3 regions of the Streptomyces sp. NPDC046759 genome follow, and region 1 is predicted to be linked to each of the others. Evidence: predicted binding sites of a transcription regulator. Region 1 holds the regulator's gene; each other region holds the start of a gene.
The links. Region 1 encodes HrcA, which represses chaperone genes, less so after heat shock. Its sites were predicted from a motif close to TTNGCACTCNGNNNNNCNGAGTGCNAA; they were not measured.
Positions count from the first base shown of each region.

Region 1 (4,868 bases):
CAGGCCCACCGCCCCGTACACCTCCGCGCCCGCCATCGCCGCCGCCCCGAAGACGTGGTCGAAATGGGGGTGGGTCAGCGCGAGATGGGTCACACGGCCGCCGGCCAGCCGCTCGGCCTGCGTGCGCAGCCGCCCGCCCTCCGCCAGGCTGGAGCCGGCGTCCACCATCAGTGCCGTACCCTCCCCGAGGACCAGTCCTGCCGTGCAGTCCCAGCCGGGCAGCCGGCACCGGCCGACCCCGGCGGTCAGCCGCTCCCAGCCGAGCTCTTCCCAAGTCACCGTCATACCGCGACGCTAGCCGCAGGAGCCGCTGCGACCGCACCGACCTTGCCCCGGGTGTACCCGACAGCCGTACACTGGGCCGGGGAATCCTGGCACTCACATGCGAAGAGTGCCAGGCGGACGAACCGCAGGACCGAGCGGAACCGAGGGGACGACGTGCTGGAGGTGCGCGCGAATGCTGAGTGAACGCAGGCTTCAGGTACTGCGCGCCATCGTTCAGGACTACGTCGGCACCGAGGAACCCGTCGGGTCGAAGGCTCTGACCGAGCGGCACAGTCTCGGCGTGTCCCCGGCGACGGTCCGCAACGACATGGCGGCCCTGGAGGACGAGGGGTTCATCGCGCAGCCGCACACCAGCGCGGGGCGCATCCCCACCGACAAGGGCTACCGGCTCTTCGTGGACAAGCTGGCGGGCGTCAAGCCGATGACGGCGCCCGAGCGGCGGGCCATCCAGAACTTCCTGGAGGGCGCCGTCGACCTCGACGACGTCGTGGCGCGGACGGTGCGGCTGCTCGCGCAGCTGACCCGGCAGGTCGCCGTCGTGCAGTATCCGTCCCTGACCCGGTCCACCGTCCGGCACGTGGAACTGCTCTCGCTCGCCCCCGCGCGCGTGATGCTCGTGCTGATCACGGACACCGGCCGGGTCGAGCAGCGGATGGTCGACTGCCCGGCGCCGTTCGGCGAGGCCTCGCTGGCGGATCTGCGGGCCCGGCTGAACAGCCGGGTCGCGGGCCGCCGGTTCGCCGATGTGCCGAAGCTGGTCGAGGACCTGCCGGAGGCCTTCGACCTCGAGGACCGCGGTACGGTCTCCACGGTGCTCTCCACCCTGCTGGAGACACTGGTCGAGGAGAACGAGGAGCGGCTGATGATCGGCGGCACCGCCAATCTCACCCGCTTCGGACATGACTTTCCCCTCACGATCCGGCCCGTCCTGGAAGCCCTCGAGGAGCAGGTCGTGCTCCTCAAGCTCCTCGGCGAGGCGAAGGATCCGGGCGTGACGGTGCGCATCGGGCACGAGAACGCCCACGAGGGACTCAACTCCACCTCCGTGGTGTCGGTCGGCTACGGTTCGGGCGGCGAGGCAGTTGCCAAGCTCGGCGTGGTCGGACCGACCCGCATGGACTACCCGGGAACGATGGGAGCGGTACGCGCAGTGGCACGGTACGTCGGACAGATCCTGGCGGAGTCGTAAGTGGCCACGGACTACTACGCCGTTCTCGGCGTGCGCCGCGACGCGTCGCAGGATGAGATCAAGAAGGCGTTCCGTCGGCTCGCTCGCGAGCTGCACCCGGACGTCAACCCGGATCCGAAGACCCAGGAGCGGTTCAAGGAGATCAACGCCGCTTACGAGGTGCTGTCGGACCCGCAGAAGAAGCAGGTCTACGACCTCGGCGGCGACCCGCTCTCGCAGAGCGGCGGCGCCGGTGCGGGCGGCTTCGGGGCCGGTGGCTTCGGCAACTTCTCCGACATCATGGACGCGTTCTTCGGCACGGCGTCGCAGCGCGGCCCGCGCTCGCGCACCCGGCGCGGCCAGGACGCGATGATCCGCATCGAGGTCGAGCTGGACGAGGCGGCCTTCGGGACCACCAAGGACATCCAGGTCGACACCGCGGTCGTGTGCAACACCTGCAACGGTGAGGGCGCGGCGCCCGGCACCACCGCCCAGACGTGTGACATGTGCCGGGGCCGCGGTGAGGTATCCCAGGTCACCCGGTCCTTCCTGGGCCAGGTCATGACCTCGCGGCCGTGTCCGCAGTGCCAGGGCTTCGGGACCGTCGTGCCGACGCCCTGCCCGGAGTGCGCCGGTGACGGCCGCGTCCGCTCCCGCCGCACGCTGACGGTGAAGATCCCGGCCGGCGTCGACAACGGCACCCGCATCCAGCTCGCCGGCGAGGGCGAGGTCGGCCCCGGCGGCGGTCCGGCCGGCGACCTGTACGTCGAGATCCACGAGCTGCCGCACCCCACCTTCCAGCGGCGCGGTGACGACCTGCACTGCACGGTGACCATTCCGATGACGGCGGCGTCGCTCGGCACCAAGGTGCCGCTGGAGACCCTGGACGGCATGGAGGAGGTCGACATCCGGCCCGGCACCCAGTCCGGCCAGTCGATCCCGCTGCACAACCGGGGCGTCACGCATCTGCGCGGCGGCGGCCGGGGCGACCTGATCGTCCACGTCGAGGTGCAGACCCCGACCAAGCTCGACCCCGAGCAGGAACGCCTGCTGCGCGAGCTGGCCAAGCTGCGCGGCGAGGAGCGCCCGCAGGGCCAGTTCCAGCCGGGGCAGCAGGGGCTGTTCTCGCGGCTGAAGGACGCGTTCAACGGGCGCTGAGCATCACCCGGTGCAGGGGGCGCCGCCCCTTGCACCGGGCCCTTATGCCATCGGGTTATGCCATCGCACGCCCCGATTCGGCCATGTTCACAGGACGTGACAACATGCGGTCATGTCCTCCCCGCTGACCGATCTGTTCCCCCACCCGATCGTGCAGGCCCCCATGGCGGGCGGTGTCTCCGTCCCGCAGCTCGTCGCCGCCGTCTCCGAGGCCGGTGGCCTCGGGTTCCTCGCCGCCGGCTACAAGACCGCCGACGGCATGTACCAGGAGATCAAGCAGCTGCGGGGGCTCACGAGCCGTCCGTTCGGTGTGAACGTGTTCATGCCGCAGCCGGAGTACCCCGGTGCGGGCACCGGCTCCACCGCAGCGGCTGCCGCCGCGCCCCCCGATGCGGGCTCCGTCGAGGTCTACGCCCACCAGCTGGCCGGCGAGGCCGCCTGGTACGAGACCGAGCTGGGCGACCCGGACAGCGGCCGGGACGACGGCTACGACGCCAAGCTCGCCGTGCTCCTCGACAACCCGGTGCCGGTGGTCTCCTTCCACTTCGGTGTGCCGAGCCGGGAGGTGCTCGACGCCCTGCGCCGGGCCGGCACCTACACCCTGGTCACCGCCACCGGCCCCGAGGAGGCACGGGCGGTCGAGCGGGCGGGGGCGGACGCGGTGATCGCCCAGGGAGTGGAGGCCGGCGGGCATCAGGGCACCCATCGCGACCTCCCCGAGAACGACGGTGCCGGCATCGGGCTGCTGTCGCTGGTCGCACAGGTCCGCGAGGCCGTCGGCATCCCGGTCGTCGCCGCCGGGGGCATCATGCGGGGCAGCCAGATCGCCGCCGTCCTCGCGGCCGGGGCGAGCGCGGCCCAGCTCGGCACCGCCTTCCTCGCCACCCCGGAGTCCGGCGCCCAGGCCGTGCACAAGCAGGCGCTGACCAACCCCCTGTTCGCGCGCACCGAGTTGACCCGGGCCTTCACCGGCAGACCGGGCCGCAGCCTGGTCAACCGCTTCCTGCGCGAGCACGGCCCCTACGCCCCCGCCGCCTACCCGGAGGTCCACCACCTCACCTCGCCGCTGCGCAAGGCCGCCGCCAAGGCCGGGGACGCGCAGGGCATGGCGCTGTGGGCGGGCCAGGGCCACCGGATGGCCCGCGAACTGCCGGCCGGGCGGCTGGTGGAGGTGCTGGCCGAGGAACTGGACGCCGCTCGGGCAGCGTTGTCGGCCGAGGGAGGCCCGCGATGACCGCGCCGGTGTTCGTCGTCGACTCACTCGAGGGCGTGGGCCCGGGCTCACGCGTCGACGTCCAGGGCCCGGAAGGGCGGCACGCGGTCTCCGTACGGAGGCTGCAGCCCGGTGAGAACGTGGTGCTCACCGACGGCAGGGGCCGGGGCGCGGCCGGGGTCGTCGTCAGCGTGTCCGGCAAGGACCACCTGGTCGTCGAGCCGTTCGAGTTCCCGGTGGAGGCGGAGCCCAGCCCCCGGATCACCGTCGTCCAGGCCCTCCCGAAGGGCGACCGCGGCGAGCTGGCCGTGGAGACGATGACGGAGACCGGCGTGGACGCGATCGTGCCCTGGCAGGCCGCCCGGTGCATCACCCAGTGGAAGGGCGACCGGGGCCAGAAGGCGCTCGCCAAGTGGCGGGCCACCGCGCGCGAGGCCGGCAAGCAGTCCCGCCGGCTGCGCTTCCCCGACGTCGCGGACGCGGCGAGTACCAAGCAGGTCGCCGCACTTCTCGCCGGAGCCGACTTCGCCGCCGTGCTGCACTCCGACTTCGAGCATGTGCGTGAGTCGCTGGCGGCCGCCGAACTGCCCGGCGACGGCGAGATCGTGCTGGTCGTCGGCCCCGAGGGTGGCGTCGCCCGGGACGAGTTGGCGCTCTTCGAGGAGGCGGGGGCGAAGCCGTACGTGCTGGGTCCTACCGTGTTGCGTACGTCAACCGCCGGTACCGCCGCCGTGGCCCTGCTGCTGGGCCGCACCGGCCGCTGGTCCTGACATCTGGGGGGACACCGTGGAACTCGCCCAAGTCCGGCTCCTGGTCACCGACTTCGCCGCCTGCTACCGCTTCTACGCCGACGTGCTCGGCCTCAAGCCGCAGTCCGGGGCGAGCGAGGGGCCGTACGAGAAGTTCAGCCCGCACGCCGGCTCCGCCGGCATCGCGCTGCAGGACCGGGCGATGATGGCCCAGGTCCTGGGCGAGCTGGCAGACACCGCCACCGGTCACCGCTCCCTGGTCGTCCTGCGCGTCGACGACCTGGACGCCTACTGT
Region 1 covers NZ_JBEYYJ010000005.1:49,399-54,266, forward strand. The annotation lists gene ABZ919_RS08540 (MBL fold metallo-hydrolase) at 1-285, opposite strand, end outside; gene hrcA (heat-inducible transcriptional repressor HrcA) at 458-1,474, shown strand; gene dnaJ (molecular chaperone DnaJ) at 1,475-2,611, shown strand; gene ABZ919_RS08555 (nitronate monooxygenase) at 2,724-3,845, shown strand; gene ABZ919_RS08560 (16S rRNA (uracil(1498)-N(3))-methyltransferase) at 3,842-4,594, shown strand; gene ABZ919_RS08565 (VOC family protein) at 4,611-4,868, shown strand, end outside.

Region 2 (4,868 bases), on a different contig from region 1:
GATGCGTCGTGAGGAAGATGAGGAGAAAGGGCCTCGCCTCCATGGCTGTGCAGACAGTTGCAAACTCCAGCAGTTCCACCGTCGACCTCGGTCCCGCCGCGGCCCTGAGCTGTCGCGAGTGCGGTCACCGCGTCCCGCTCGGCCCGGTCTTCGCCTGCGAGGAGTGTTTCGGCCCGCTGGAGATCGCCTACGACTTCTCCGCCCACGACACCGAGGAACTGCGCCGCCGCATCGAGGCCGGCCCCGCGAACATCTGGCGCTACGCGCCGCTGCTGCCCGTCCCGGCCGACGTGGCCGACAAGCCGAACCTGAACCCGGGCTGGACCAAACTCGTCAAGGCGGACAACCTCGCCGCCGAACTCGGCGTCACCGGCGGCCTGTTCGTCAAGGACGACTCCGGCAACCCGACGCACTCCTTCAAGGACCGCGTGGTCGCGCAGGCCCTGGAGGCCGCCCGCGCCTTCGGCTTCACCACCCTGTCCTGCTCCTCCACCGGCAACCTCGCCGGTGCCGTCGGCGCCGCCGCGGCCCGCGCCGGCTTCCGCTCCTGCGTGTTCATCCCGCACGACCTGGAGCAGGGCAAGGTCGTCATGGCCGCGGTCTACGGCGGCGAGCTCGTCGGCATCGAGGGCAACTACGACGACGTGAACCGCTTCTGCTCCGAGCTGATCGGCGACCCGGCCGGCGAGGGCTGGGGCTTCGTCAACGTCAACCTGCGGCCGTACTACGCGGAGGGGTCCAAGACCCTGGCGTACGAGATCTGCGAGCAGCTCGGCTGGCGGCTGCCCGACCAGATCGTGGTCCCGATCGCCTCCGGTTCCCAGCTCACCAAGATCGACAAGGGTCTGCAGGAGCTGATCAAGCTGGGTCTGGTCGAGGACAGGCCGTACAAGATCTTCGGCGCGCAGGCCGAGGGCTGCTCGCCGGTGTCCACCGCCTTCAAGGCCGGGCACGACGTGGTCCGCCCGCAGAAGCCGAACACCATCGCCAAGTCCCTGGCGATCGGCAACCCGGCCGACGGCCCCTACGTGCTGGACATCGCGCGCCGCACCGGCGGTGCCGTGGAGGACGTGACGGACGAGCAGGTCGTGGACGCCATCAAGCTGCTGGCCCGTACCGAGGGCATCTTCGCGGAGACGGCGGGCGGGGTGACCGTCGGCGTCACCCGCAAGCTGCTCGAGGACGGCGTCCTGGACCCGGCGAAGACCACGGTGGTCCTCAACACCGGCGACGGCCTGAAGACCCTCGACGCGGTGGCCGGCACCGGTCTCACCGCCACCATCCGCCCGACCCTGGACTCCTTCCGAGAGGCTGGCCTCGCATGAGCGTGACCGTTCGCATCCCCACCATCCTGCGCACCTACACCGGGGGCCGGGCCGAGGTGACCGCCGAGGGCGGCACCCTCGCCGAGGTCATCGAGGACCTGGAGAAGAACCACACCGGCATCGCCGCCCGCGTCCTGGACGACCAGGGCAAGCTGCGCCGTTTCGTGAACGTCTACGTCAACGACGACGACGTCCGCTTCGAGCAGGGCCTGGAAACGGCGACCCCCGACGGCGCCGGCGTCTCCATCATTCCGGCGGTCGCCGGCGGCTGATCGTTACGGCGGTCGATCGTTACCTTGGGTAACTTCAGTTACTCATTGTTCATTGAATTGCCTCCTCCGTGAGAGAAGCGGAGGAGGCAATTCTGCGTGATTGAGCACGGTAGAGTTGGGGAACGCGTCCCCGGTCGGACCGGTCGGGGGCCCTGTATTCATGCCGCAGGCCCGACAAGAAGTAGCCAAAGTGCCCGGGTCGAATGCGGCATTTGTGGCTTTTATGGGGCCCGACTTGCCCCGAATTCCTATGAATTCTCGCTACATTCCGGACCGTTCCCGTCCAGAATTCTCGTCCGATTGACCTGTTGCAGACGGCAGTTGGACAGATACATTCAGCCGCGGTCGACGCGTTACGGCGCACGCCCCCGTCGATGGGGGGTGAGGTCTGACCCGGGTCCGCGAAGTGTGGATCTGTGCAAGGGCCAGTAATAGGGGAGTTAGGCATGGCTCAGGGCACCGTCAAGTGGTTCAACGCGGAGAAGGGGTACGGCTTCATCGCGGTCGACGGTGGTGCGGATGTTTTCGTCCACTACAGCGCGATCCAGATGGACGGATACCGCACCCTGGAAGAGGGGCAGCGGGTCGACTTCGAGATCTCGCAGGGCCAGAAGGGCCCGCAGGCGGACATGGTCCGGCTGGCGACCAGCTGAAGCACGCGTCGACTGACAGCGACGTTCTTCTGTTTCATCGTCGAAGGGCCCGCACCTCCCGGGGTGCGGGCCCTTCGTCCTGCCCGGCGCGCCCCTGTTCGCGCGCGGCTGAGCGCGCCCTGCGGCACCCCCGGGGCGCTTGCACTCGGAGGTGCCGAGTGCTAATCATTGGCGTTAGCACTCTGAAGGTGAGAGTGACAAAGAAGGACCGGGTCGGTGAGGCCCGCAGGCCACGTGGGGCAAGGAACCACAGGCCGGCGAGCCGTCCGTCGCGGGCGCGGGCGCGGTCCGAAGGAATCACCCCCAGTCCTGGAGGGACCACTTCACATGGCCAAGATCATCGCGTTCGACGAGGAGGCGCGGCGCGGCCTCGAGCGCGGCATGAACCAGCTCGCGGACGCCGTCAAGGTGACGCTCGGCCCCAAGGGTCGCAACGTCGTCCTCGAGAAGAAGTGGGGCGCCCCCACGATCACCAACGATGGCGTCTCCATCGCCAAGGAGATCGAGCTCGAGGACCCGTACGAGAAGATCGGCGCCGAGCTGGTCAAGGAAGTCGCCAAGAAGACGGACGACGTCGCCGGTGACGGTACGACCACCGCGACCGTGCTCGCCCAGGCCCTGGTCAAGGAAGGCCTGCGCAACGTCGCCGCCGGGGCCAACCCGATGGCCCTCAAGCGCGGTATCGAGAAGGCCGTCGAGGCCGTCTCCGCCGCCCTGCTGGAGCAGGCGAAGGACGTCGAGACCAAGGAGCAGATCGCCTCCACCGCGTCCATCTCCGCCGCCGACACCCAGATCGGCGAGCTCATCGCCGAGGCCATGGACAAGGTCGGCAAGGAAGGCGTCATCACCGTCGAGGAGAGCAACACCTTCGGTCTGGAGCTCGAGCTCACCGAGGGCATGCGCTTCGACAAGGGCTACATCTCCGCCTACTTCGCGACCGACATGGAGCGCATGGAGGCGTCGCTCGAGGACCCGTACATCCTCATCGCCAACTCCAAGATCTCCTCGGTCAAGGACCTGCTCCCGCTCCTCGAGAAGGTCATGCAGTCGGGCAAGCCGCTGCTGATCATCGCCGAGGACGTCGAGGGCGAGGCCCTGTCGACCCTGGTCGTCAACAAGATCCGCGGCACCTTCAAGTCCGTCGCCGTCAAGGCCCCGGGCTTCGGTGACCGCCGCAAGGCCATGCTCGGCGACATCGCCATCCTCACGGGCGGCGAGGTCATCTCCGAGGAGGTCGGCCTCAAGCTGGAGAACGCGACCCTGGACCTCCTGGGCCGCGCCCGCAAGGTCGTCATCACCAAGGACGAGACCACCATCGTCGACGGTGCCGGCTCCTCGGAGCAGGTCAACGGCCGCGTGAACCAGATCCGCGCCGAGATCGAGAACAGCGACTCGGACTACGACCGCGAGAAGCTGCAGGAGCGCCTGGCGAAGCTCGCCGGCGGTGTCGCGGTCATCAAGGCCGGTGCCGCCACCGAGGTGGAGCTCAAGGAGCGCAAGCACCGCATCGAGGACGCCGTCCGCAACGCGAAGGCGGCCGTCGAGGAGGGCATCGTCGCCGGTGGTGGCGTGGCCCTGCTGCAGGCCTCCCAGGTCTTCGAGAAGCTGGAGCTCGAGGGTGACGAGGCGACCGGCGCCAACGCCGTGCGCATCGCGCTCGAGGCCCCGCTGAAGCAGATCGCCGTCAACGCCGGCCTCGAGGGCGGTGTCGTGGTGGAGAAGGTGCGCAACCTGACCCCGGGCCACGGCCTGAATGCCGCGACCGGCGAGTACGTCGACCTGGTCGCCGAGGGCATCATCGACCCGGCGAAGGTGACCCGTTCCGCTCTGCAGAACGCCGCCTCCATCGCCGCGCTGTTCCTCACCACCGAGGCCGTCATCGCCGACAAGCCGGAGAAGGCCGCCGCGCCCGCCGGCGGTGGCATGCCGGGCGGTGACATGGACTTCTGATCGACCTGACGGTTGATCGCCTGTCCTTGGGACCGAGGGCGGCACGTCCAGCTTCTGGCTGGGGGTGCCGCCCTCGGGCGTTTTCATCGGGCTCGGTCGGCGTAGTCCTTCAGCTTTTCGGTGTCGAGGGTGATGCCCACCGGAGGCGGCAGCTCGACGGTCGCTCCCCAGGGGCGGGTGGAGCACTCCGGCGCGAGGAAGCCGTCCGTGATGGCACGGCCTTTGCGGTAGGCCTCGGCCCTGACGCCTCGCTCGGGCGCGAGGCCGGCATGGCCTTTACGACTACCTTTCCGTTGACGTACTCGAGCCGCACGGTTTCGGGCGCGGCCTCGGCCAGCTCCTCGCACTCCTCCTCTCCATCGTGCCCCTGAGTGGTCATGCCGGACCGTGGAGGCCGTCATGCGGGTGCTCTTTCTCGACGTTTGAGGGACATCGCAGCGCGGATCTCGGCTGCGTGGACTTGGACTGCTGAAGCGGGCAGGGGGGCGTTGGAGCGCGTCGGCGCCCGCCCGCCCCGGCATCCCGCGCACACGCCCCCCGGCAGTGCCTCCGGTCGCCCCGGCACCCCGCATTCCGAGCACTCCAGGACTCGGCGGGGCGCCGGGCGGGGGACCGGTTCGGATGGGAGTTTGTCGATGAGGCGGCGGCGGACCAAGGCGGCCGGGTGG
Region 2 covers NZ_JBEYYJ010000027.1:110,210-115,077, reverse strand. The annotation lists SAM riboswitch class I at 1-24, shown strand, start outside; gene thrC (threonine synthase) at 42-1,325, shown strand; gene ABZ919_RS31040 (MoaD/ThiS family protein) at 1,322-1,597, shown strand; gene ABZ919_RS31035 (cold-shock protein) at 2,044-2,250, shown strand; gene groL (chaperonin GroEL) at 2,578-4,200, shown strand; gene ABZ919_RS31025 (hypothetical protein) at 4,598-4,868, opposite strand, start outside.
Region 2: a site for HrcA is predicted at 2,425-2,451, ahead of groL (chaperonin GroEL). Genes of this name have one in related genera too.

Region 3 (4,868 bases), on a different contig from region 1:
TGCAGCATCGCCTTGCGGCGGTCGCCGAAGCCGGGGGCCTTCACCGCGACGGCGTTGAAGGTGCCGCGGATCTTGTTGACGACCAGGGTCGACAGGGCCTCGCCCTCGACGTCCTCGGCGATGATCAGCAGCGGCTTGGAGGAGCCGGCCTGGATGACCTTCTCCAGCAGCGGCAGCAGGTCCTGGATGGAGCTGATCTTGCCCTGGTTGATGAGGATGTACGGGTCGTCGAGGACGGCCTCCATGCGCTCCTGGTCCGTCACGAAGTACGGCGACAGGTAGCCCTTGTCGAAGGCCATGCCCTCGGTGAAGTCCAGCTCCAGACCGAAGGTGTTGGACTCCTCGACGGTGATGACACCGTCCTTGCCGACCTTGTCCATCGCCTCGGCGATGAGCTCGCCGACCTGCTGGTCCTGGGCGGACAGCGCGGCGACGGCGGCGATGTCGGACTTCTCGTCGATCGGGCGGGCCGAGGCGAGCAGCTCGTCGGAGACGGCCTTGACGGCGGCGTCGATGCCCTTCTTCAGGGCGGCAGGGGAGGCGCCGGCGGCGACGTTCTTCAGGCCCTCGCGGACCAGCGCCTGGGCGAGCACGGTGGCGGTGGTGGTGCCGTCACCCGCGATGTCGTTGGTCTTGGTCGCCACCTCCTTCACCAGCTGCGCGCCGAGGTTCTCGTACGGGTCCTCGATCTCGACCTCACGGGCGATCGTGACACCGTCGTTGGTGATGGTGGGAGCGCCGAACTTCTTGTCGATGACGACGTTGCGGCCCCGGGGGCCGATCGTCACCTTCACCGTGTCGGCCAGCTTGTTGACGCCGCGCTCGAGGGCGCGACGGGCGTCCTCGTCGAACTTCAGGATCTTCGCCATGACAGCGGGAGCCCTCTCGGAAATCTGTTGGTGTAAAGACAACTGCGCCCCGGGCGCCCGGCTTCGTTATCGGTCGCGGGGGCCAGGGGCGCAGCTCAGGAGCAGAATGTGCTCGAGGTGATTACTTCTCGATGATCGCGAGCACGTCGCGGGCCGAGAGGACGAGGTACTCCTCGCCGTTGTACTTCACCTCGGTGCCGCCGTACTTGCTGTACAGGACGACGTCGCCGACCTTGACGTCGAGCGGAAGGCGCTCGCCGTTCTCGAAACGGCCCGGGCCCACGGCGAGGACGGCGCCCTCCTGGGGCTTCTCCTTCGCGGTGTCCGGGATGACCAGGCCAGAGGCGGTGGTCTGCTCGGCATCCAGCGGCTGGACCACGATGCGGTCCTCGAGCGGCTTGATGGCAACCTTGGAGCTGGTGGTCGTCACGATCCGACCTCCCCCTTCGGAGATCTCACGGGGTTAACTGTCTGAGGTGGCGACCAGGTCGATCCGTCGTCGCGGGTGCCGGACCTGCCCGTCGCTTTGTTGGCACTCTCCAGGGGGGAGTGCCAGACCCGAGACTATGACCGCAGTTAGCACTCGGTCAAGCGGAGTGCCAATGCCGTGCGGCGCGTCGGCCGACTTCGGCTACGGGCGCGGGCCGGCGAACGGTGCTCGCGGCCGGCTCTCCCCCCGAGCGGGTCACCGGAGCGCCCTACAGATAGTCCTCGAGCCGGCCCACCGTCAGCCCGCTGCGCTGCACCCTGCGCAGTACCCGCGCCGTACGGTCCCGCATGCTGCGGCCCGCCGTCTCGTCCGGGCCGACCAGGATGATGTCGCCGGGGCGAAGGCGGTGTGCGCCACGGGTGTAGACGAGGTCGGCCGGGGTCATCGCGGCGCGCCAGAGGACGACCGCGGAGATGCCGCAGTCGGCCGCCGCGCGCAGCGTGGTGGTGTCGTACGCGCCGTACGGCGGGCGCAGGAGGCGGGGGCGCAGGCCGAGGCGGGCGTCGAGCCTCTCCTGCTGGCCGCAGATCTCGGCGCGCTGCCCGGCATACGGAAGACCGGCCAGGGCGCGGTGGTCGAGGGTGTGGTTCTGGATGCCCGCGCCCAGCCGGTGCAGGCGGGCGAAGGGGCCGTAGCCGGGCCCGGCGACGCTGTCGGTGAGGAACATGCTGACCGGCAGCCGGAGTTCGCGGACCATGTCGGCGAAGCGGGGGTCCTGGTCGGCGCCGTCGTCGTAGGTGAGGAAGACGACCCGGTCGCGGGTGGGGATGTGGTCCACGACCCGGGGCAGCGTGCGGCCCGCGCCGGACGGGGTGAGCGGGAGGGCGCGGGCGGCGGGGCGCGGTGGCCGGGCCAGGGGCTCGGTCAGGCCCCAGCGGCGGTAGCTCTCGCCGGGGGCGGGGCCGTGCGGGCGCACTCCCTCGGCGGCCTTCTTGCCGAGGCGTTCGATGGGGTCGACGGACTGGGCGCAGCCGGCGAGGAGGAGGGCCGAGGCGAGGAGCGCGGCGACGTACCGGCCCGGGTGGCATGCGGAGCCCGCCTTGCCTCGCCCGGCCCCCGGCCTCACAGGTAGTCCTCCAGGCGGGCCACGGCGTAGCCCTCGCGGGTGACCTTGTCCAAGAAGCGGCGCATGTCGTCGACCATCGTGCCGTTCCAGTCGGAGCGGCCGCGGAAATGGGTGAGGACGATGTCCCCGCGGCGCATCTTCTGGTCGTCCTCGCGGTACTCCCAGTGGTCGACGTAGACCTCCTCGTTCCAGATCGGCGCGTACTTGATGCCGCAGGCCTTGGCGGCGACCAGGCTGTCCTGGTTGTAGTTGCCGTACGGGAAGCGCATGACGGTGGGCGCCCTGCCGAACTGCTTCTTCATGACGGCCTGCATGCCGCAGATCTCCTTCTTCTGATCCTCGTACGACAGACCGGGCAGGTAGGGGTGGTGGAGGGTGTGGTTGCCGAGCGTGTGGCCCAGGGACTGCATTCTGCGGAAGTAGGCGTAGTCGTCCTTGATCAGGTAATTGCTGAGGAACGCGGTGTACGGGATCTTCAGGTCCTGCATCATCCGCAGGAAGTGCGGGTCCTTCTCCGAACCGTCGTCGATCGTGAGGAAGACGATCTTCTGCTCGGTCGGGATCGTGGTGAAGACCGGGGGCAGGCCCCAGGCCTCCTGGTGGTCCACCTCGAAGCCGGGCCGGGCGGTGATCTTCGGTTTCTCCGCGGGCGGCGGCGGAGGGGTCAGCGGTACCCCGGCCAGGCCCCAGCGCCTGGCGGCGGCGACCAGGCGGGCGTGTTCGGCGGCCTGGCGGGCCTGGGGGCTCAGGACGTGGCGGCGCGGCGCGGGGGCGGGGCCGCCCAGGCCGGACGCGGGGCCGGGTGCCGGGCGGGTCTCGGCGGAGCCGGCACAGCCGGACAGGAGCGCGGAGCAGGCCAGTACGGCGGCTCCGCAGCCGAGCGCCAGACGACCCGGACGAACCCGATGTTCATCATTTTGTACGACTACGCGCATGGTGCCGGTTATTCCCGGACCGGGCCCCGGAGCCCCGTCCGACACCGCCATCGGAGGCGCACAATCCACCGACTGGCCCACAATGACCCGGTGAACGACCTCGCTCTCCTCCTGACCCCCGAAGGCCGTGCCCTCCTCGACGAGGTCCGCGACACCGCCCCGGCGGACGAACTCGCCGTCGCCACCCGGCTGCGCCGCGACCATCCCGCCGAACTGGTGTCGGCCGCGCTCGGCCAGGCCCTGCTGCGGCAGCGGGCGGCCGCGAAGTTCGGGACCGCGGACGCGGGACGGATGTTCTTCACACCGAACGGGGTCGAGCAGTCGACGCGGACCGGCGTGGCGACGTACCGGGCGCGGCGTTTCAAGGAACTGGGCGTCGGCTCCGTGGCCGACCTGTGCTGCGGGATCGGCGGGGACGCGATCGCATTCGCCCGGGCCGGGATCCGGGTGCTCGCCGTGGACCGGGACCCCCTGACGGCCGCCGTGGCCCGGGCGAACGCCGAGGCACTGGGGCTCGCCGAGCTGATCGAGGTGCGGGAGGCGGACGTCACCGAGGTGGACACGGGCGGGTACGACGCCGTGTTCGTCGACCCTGCCCGGCGCGGCGGACGCGGCCGGGTCTTCGACCCCGAGGCCTACTCCCCGCCCCTGTCCTGGGCGATCGAGACCGCCCGCACGGCACCCCGCGCGGCCCTGAAGGTGGCACCCGGCATTCCGCACGAGGTCGTACCCGACGACGCCGAGGCCGAATGGATCTCGGACGGCGGGGACGTCAAGGAGGCGGTGCTGTGGTTCGGGACCGCGCCGGGGGCGGTGCGCGCCACCCTGCTGCCCGGCCCGCGCACGCTCCACGGCACGGGGCTGCCCGACCCCGGGGTGCGCCCGGTGGGGCACTACCTGTACGAGCCCGACGGCGCCGTCATCCGCGCGCATCTGGTCGCAGAGGTGGCCGAACAGCTGGACGGCGGGCTGATCGACCCCACCATCGCCTACGTCACCGCGGACGAACGGCGCCCGACCCCGTACGCCTCCGCCTACGAGATCACCGACCAACTCCCCTTCAACGTCAAGAAGTTGAAAGCACTGCTGCGCGAGCGGGAGGTCGGCACGCTGACCGTCAAGAAGCGCGGGTCGGCGGTCGAGCCGGAGGAACTGCGCAAGAAGGTCAAGCCGCAGGGCCCGAACGCGGCCACGGTGTTCCTGACCCGGGTGGCCGGGGCGCCCACCATGCTCGTGGGCCGGCCGGCGTAGGACCCGCCGGACAGGCCCCGGGGACTCAGGGCGCCACCTCGTGGGCGCGCCGGAGCAGCAGCTCCCGCTCCTTCTCGTTGCGTGCCAGGCCGGCCGCCCGGACGAACTCCGCGCGGGCCTCGGCGGTGCGCCCGAGGCGGGACAGCAGATCGCCGCGGACGCTGGGCAGCAGGTGGTAGCCGCGCAGGGCCGGTTCGGCGACCAGGGCGTCGACCAGGTCCAGCGCCTCGGCCGGGCCGTCGGCCATGGACACGGCG
Region 3 covers NZ_JBEYYJ010000052.1:893-5,760, forward strand. The annotation lists gene groL (chaperonin GroEL) at 1-869, opposite strand, end outside; gene groES (co-chaperone GroES) at 991-1,299, opposite strand; gene ABZ919_RS40025 (polysaccharide deacetylase family protein) at 1,568-2,425, opposite strand; gene ABZ919_RS40030 (polysaccharide deacetylase family protein) at 2,422-3,360, opposite strand; gene ABZ919_RS40035 (class I SAM-dependent methyltransferase) at 3,451-4,611, shown strand; gene ABZ919_RS40040 (RNA polymerase sigma factor) at 4,637-4,868, opposite strand, start outside.
Region 3: a site for HrcA is predicted at 1,446-1,472, ahead of groES (co-chaperone GroES). Genes of this name have one in related genera too.